Regions from separate parts of the Macrococcoides bohemicum genome, predicted to be linked through region 2. Evidence: predicted binding sites of a transcription regulator. Region 2 holds the regulator's gene; the other holds the start of a gene.

What was found. Region 2 encodes CtsR, which represses protease genes until heat stress. Its sites were predicted from a motif close to ATGGTCAATAAAGGTCAAACA; they were not measured.
Region 1: clpP (ATP-dependent Clp endopeptidase proteolytic subunit ClpP) is a predicted target of CtsR. The motif match lies at 1,959-1,979, and genes of this name have one in related genera.

What each region holds. Positions count from the first base shown of each region.
Region 1 covers NZ_CP054482.1:742,959-746,164, forward strand. Annotated here, with positions in the region: gene HT586_RS03875 (alkaline phosphatase) at 1-1,060, opposite strand, end outside; gene clpP (ATP-dependent Clp endopeptidase proteolytic subunit ClpP) at 1,321-1,914, opposite strand; gene HT586_RS03885 (glutaredoxin family protein) at 2,150-2,401, shown strand; gene HT586_RS03890 (sugar-binding transcriptional regulator) at 2,557-3,206, shown strand, end outside.
Region 2 covers NZ_CP054482.1:2,265,938-2,269,143, forward strand. Annotated here, with positions in the region: gene HT586_RS11815 (ATP-dependent Clp protease ATP-binding subunit) at 1-33, opposite strand, end outside; gene HT586_RS11820 (protein arginine kinase) at 46-1,056, opposite strand; gene HT586_RS11825 (UvrB/UvrC motif-containing protein) at 1,046-1,438, opposite strand; gene HT586_RS11830 (CtsR family transcriptional regulator) at 1,450-1,911, opposite strand; gene HT586_RS11835 (NupC/NupG family nucleoside CNT transporter) at 2,097-3,206, shown strand, end outside.

The DNA of each region.
Region 1 (3,206 bases), 840 kb from region 2:
GTGTATGTTTCATCTTTTTGATTGGATCTACGAAGAAGTTATATTCTCCACCTTGTCCCATTGATAAACCACCAGTAGAGTGGTCAGCTGTTGCGATAACTAATGTATTACAGTCAGTTTTAGCGTATTTAATTGCTTCCTGGAATGCAGCATCGAAATCTTGCATTTCACTCATTGCACCAGTGATATCATTTGCATGACCAGCCCAGTCAATTTGAGAACCTTCCACCATTAAGAAGAAACCTTTTTTATTTGAACCTAATTTTTTAAGTGCTGTATTTGTCATATCTTTTAATGATGGCATATTTTTATCACGGTCGATCATTTTTGGCATTCCACCAGGAGAGAATAAACCGATAACTTTCTTTTGCTTAGAGTTACTTGAAACTTTCTTTAACCATTTTTTGTTTGATACGAATTTGTATCCATCTTTTTGGAATTCTTTAATTAAGTTACGGTCTTCACGTTCGAAATAATATCTTCCGCCGCCTAAGATTACATCTACTTTGTGTTGCTTGTTAATCATTTCATCAAAGTAGTCATCAGCGATTGCAGCCATGTTTTTACGAGACTCATCATGCGCTCCAAATGCAGCAGGCGTAGCGTGCGTTACTTCACTTGTTGCAACTAAACCAGTTGATTTACCTTTTGCTTTAGCCTGTTCTAAAACTGTTTTAACTTCTTTCTTATTAACGTCAACAGCGATTGCACTATTGTAAGTTTTCACACCAGCACTCATTGCTGTTGCAGCAGAAGCTGAATCCGTAATATTTTGATGTTCATCATCTGCAATCGTAGTTTGAGCACCTAATAAATAGTCATCAAATGAAATTCTGTCTAACTTCTTTGTAGCAGCATTGTCACGCATATATCTATGAGCAGCAACGAAAGATGGACCCATTCCGTCTCCAATCATAAAGATAACGTTTTTTGGTGTTGAACTTGGCTTACATACCTTTGTAGCCGCCTTTGCAGTGTGTGATGCATCAGTTACTGGTAGAGAAGTTGCTAATAAACCAGCAGTTAAAGTTGTAGCTAATACTTTGTTGAGTTTCTTCATGATAATCCTCCAAAAAGTTAATAGTTTTTTAATGCAATCTAAATTTATCAAAACTTTGTAAATAAATGAGTGGGATTGTGTAAAAGTTTTGTAAATTACTATTAGGAATAGGTACTATTTACATTACTTCTGCTAACTCATTTATTATTTTAATATAATAAATGAGTTAGATAGGAAATGAAAAAGCACTTAGACATACTCACGTCTAAGTGCTTAAAATAAATAATTTATTCAGTTAATATTCTGTAACTATATTCTGATTATTTCTTCTCATCAATAGGATGCATAACTTCATCAATTAAACCATATTCTTTAGCTTCATCAGCAGATAAGAAATTATCACGATCAGTATCTTTTTCAATTTTTTCAACTGGTTGACCTGTGCGTTCTGAAAGAATGCGGTTAAGTTTTTCACGTGTTTTTAGAATATGACGTGCTGCAATTTCAATTTCAGTTGCTTGACCTTGTGCACCGCCTAAAGGTTGGTGAATCATTACTTCTGCATTAGGTAACGCAAAGCGTTTTCCTTTTGTACCTGCTGCTAATAAGAATGATCCCATTGATGCAGCCATACCAATACAAATCGTTTGAACATCTGGTTTAATATGTTGCATCGTATCGTAGATTGCCATACCAGCAGTAACACTGCCACCTGGTGAATTGATGTATAGGTAGATGTCTTTCTCAGCGTCCTGCGCTTGTAAGAATAATAACTGAGAAATGATTGAATTTGCTACATTATCATCGATAGCAGATCCTAACATAATGATTCTATCTTTAAGTAAGCGAGAATAGATATCATAAGCACGCTCACCTCTGTTAGTTGATTCGATAACTGTTGGAATTAAGTTCATAATTTATTGCCTCCTTGTTTACTGTTAAAAATAATATACACTATAACGTCAAATATAGTCAAAGATTTGAAACTGTATTATAAAATTTTTAATCTACTCGATATATATTATAATAGTAGATATTAGATATTGATAGTGAAGTGCTATCAGTTTTATTAATATATAAAGACAAGAAAATAACAAAAGATAAATAATTAATGAATGATAAATAATAAATATATAAAGGTAGGTAAATATGGAACATATTATTTTTTATACACAACCAAACTGTAGTTTATGTGATGACGCAAAGCTACAGATTTCTTTTGCACAAGAAGATATCAATATTAAAGTAACTGAGGTTAATATTCAGCAAGATGATGCACTTAATGAATTATATTGTTTAAGCGTCCCAGTTTTGATTGATAAAGACACGGGTGTAACTATACAGGAAGGTAATATCGATTTTGTAATAATTATTGATTTTTTTCAAAGTAAATATGAATAAATAAATTAATATGTAATGAAAACGTTTTTAAGTTTTCTAATTACTTGCAAAACTTTTTTAGTCTTGTTATTATTGCATTGTAACGTTAGTTAGTTTTTGACCCACGCGGGACAAATATAGTCCAACTAATTGTTATCGATTAAAGGAGGAGTCATATGAATCATTTATTAAAGGTTCAACAATTACTGATTCCCGATTTAATTGAAAAGATGTATCGACGTTATTTAATCTTAGATACTATTCATCTCCATCAGCCGATTGGTCGTAGAACTTTAAGTGATATTTTATTGATTACTGAAAGAGTACTACGTACTGAGATTGATTTATTGAAAGTACAAGGTTTAGTTAATATTTCATCTAAAGGCATGACAATTACTGATGAAGGGATAGACTTACTTGCAGATTTACAATCTTTAATGGAAGGTTATGCAGCGTTAGAAAGTTTATCTCAACAAATCAAACAATATTATGGTTTAGAAGAAGTGATTGTAGTGAATGGTAATGTAGATACTGATGAAGTTGTTAAGAGCAGACTAGGTGAAGCAGCTAGTAATGTTTTGCAAAGATTAGTGATTAGCGGCGATATCGTATCTGTAACAGGTGGTTCGACGATGCTTAGTGTAGCGAATCAGTTGAAACCGCTCAATAAACGCGTTATCTTCACACCTGCTAGAGGTGGATTAGGTGAAGACTTGTCTTTTCAAGCTAACGCAATTGTTCAGCAAATGGCTGAACACGGGAAATGTCAATTTGAAGTGTTGTATGTACCTGATCAAGTTAGTGAAGAAGCATATAATACACTTGT
Region 2 (3,206 bases):
ACGCTGTGCTCTTTCAGTTAATCTACCAAACATATTTTATCCTCCTTACAAATGCTCTCGTAGCATTTGTGCTCTTTTTTCATCTATTTGTTTATTCTCTGGATACAATTTATCAATAAATGGTGCCTGTATAGCAACCATCAGTTCATTGAATCTAAACGGAGTATCTTTTATGATGCCCATATCAATACCCAGTTTAATCTCACTTAATCTAAGACTCGCTTCTTCTACAGAAATTTTATGACTATATTTCAATATCCCTAAGCTTCTGTAAATTCTATCTACTGTATCGATATGATCATAATTATTCATACGCTTACGCATATTGATTTCCTCTTCAATAATCTGTTCAACCACCTGTGTTAAATCATCGATGATACTTTCTTCTGATTTACCGAGCGTCAGTTGATTTGACACTTGATATACATGTCCTAAAGCTTGTGTACCTTCTCCGTAAATCCCACGAATCGTGAATCCAAATCGATTAATCGTTTGTGCGATTCGCGACATTCTCTTCATAATAGAAAGTCCCGGCAAATGTAACATAACGCTGGCACGTAAGCCTGTTCCAATATTGGTTGGACATGTTGTAAGATAACCATAGTGCTCATCATAAGAAATCATTAATTTTTCATCAAGTTTTTTGTCTATAACGCGTGCACGTTCATATAAATGATGTAGCGACAAATCGTGACCTAATACTTGTATACGAATATGATCTTCCTCGTTAATCATGATACTTTCAGATTCATCTTCATTGATTAATACAGCTCCGTGCTTTGCCTCCATCAATTCTTTGCTAATCAAATGTTTTACTACCAACATTTGACGCTCTTTCATCGGTGTTTCAGTCATCTTGATTAGTTCGTAATCCTTTATTAATACATTCGACACTTCTTCAATTACTTTATCAGCAGTATCTTCAGCAAACATCATCGGATGAACGAAATTTTCCAGATTACGTGCGAGCCTGATACGTGAACTCAAGATAACAGCGGGTTCATCAGCTGACTGCATCCAATCACTTAATATATTCTGAAGATGTTTATTCAGCATGTGTATCTCCACCTTCCTTAAGTGCACGGATTTCATCACGCACACCAACCGCTTCTTCAAATGCTTGCTTCTCTACTAATGATTGTAATTTCTCTTCCAGTGCTTCTATCTTTTTCTTCAGTGCAATCTTTTCCTGTGATTTATGTGGTGTTACACCAATATGCTGTAAATTACCAGCCTGTACGCGCTCTATAACTTGCGGTACATAATCACTAAATGTGTTATAACATTCATGACAACCAAATTTGCCGATGTGTAATGCTTCTCTTAAAGTCAGTCCACAATTTGGACACTTGTCAGGTGTATGGGCTGCTTGAAACTCACCACTATTTAACAAGTGTTTGAGTAACTGATTCATTGAAAATTCTTCTTCGTATGGCATACAATCTCTCCTTAGTTATAATGAATGATATTCAGCACATTTTGTAAAATATTAGCGCGTATATAATCACGATAAGGTACATCCATCATTAAAACATCACGATGAATCGTACCAAGTATAATCTTTTTCTCTCGCTCATTAATCAATTCATTTTGGTGTAAACCTTCTATAATACGTTCAGCATTTTGTTGTGAAATCTGTTTCCCCGTTAATTCCATTAAATGCTCAATAAACGCTGCCTTATTATTTGATTCAATTTTTGTGATACGAATATAACCTCCGCCACCACGTTTGCTTTCAATCTGATAGCCGTGTTCATTTGTGAAGCGCGTTTTAATGACGTAGTTTAACTGTGATGGAACGCAATCAAACTTTTCAGCAATATGTGCCCGTTTAATTACGACAACATCATCCTGCGCTTCTTCAAGTAACTGTTTTAAATATTGTTCAATTATATCTGACATATTGTGCATGACATCACCCACCTTTGACCTTCTTTGACTTAATTATATTTAATCCTACTTTGTTAATCAAATATTTTGTTTGACCTTTTTTGATGAACAAATTTTCATGATAAGTCGAAAAAATGTTTAGCGCTTTCATTCGTTGTGTAGTATGATATTTATAGTATAAAAAATATGACTAAAGGAGAGATTTCATGAATTATATTATCGGTATCATCGGTCTTGTTGTGTTCTTGTTACTTGCATGGGTTATGAGTTCAGATAAAAAGAGTGTACGTTGGCAATATATCGGCATAATGATGGCCATTCAGTTTCTATTTGCTTTTCTTTTACTTAAAACTTCAGGTGGTATTAAATTAGTAGAAGCATTAGCTACCGGTTTCGGTTATTTACTAGGCTATGCAGAACAAGGTGTCAACTTCGTATTTGGCGGTCTGGAAAATCCAGCTGTCGGTAAAGTACCTGCCGCTTCAACTTTCTTTATGGATGTATTATTACCGATTACTTTTATTTCAGCTTTAATCGGAATCTTGCAGTACTTAAAGATCTTACCGTTTATCATTAAATATTTAGGATGGCTGATTTCTAAAGTAAACGGTATGGGGAAATTAGAATCATTTAATGCAGTAGCAGCAGCAATTTTAGGTCAATCAGAAGTATTTATCTCTATTAAGAAACAATTACCATATATTCCGAAGCACCGTTTATATACGTTAACAGCTTCAGCGATGAGTACGGTATCACTATCTATCGTCGGTGCATATTTTACGATGATTGAACCTAAATATGTCGTAACAGCTATTATCTTAAACTTATTTGGTGGTTTTATCGTTGCTTCAATCATCAACCCTTACGTTGTTTCAGCAGAAGAAGAAGATGCTGTAATTATGGGTACAAATACGGATGAAAAGAAACAATCATTCTTTGAAATGTTAGGAGAATATATTTTAGATGGATTTAAGGTTGCAGTAATTGTTGCTGCAATGCTAATCGGATATATCGCATTAATCGCGATGCTTAATGGAATCGTCGATGCGTTTACACCAGGCGAAATGAACTTCCAGACTATACTTGGGTATTTGTTTGCACCTCTTGCATTCTTAACAGGAATCGCTTGGGACGATGCGGTTCGCGCAGGATCTATTATGGCAACTAAACTCGTTTCGAATGAATTTGTTGCAATGCTAGATATTCAGTCCATTGTTAAAGGAAAGACTGGCGAATTATCAGAACATGCGATCGGAATCGTTTCTGTATTCTTAGTATCTTTTGCTAACTTCTCATCTATCGGTATTATTGCAGGG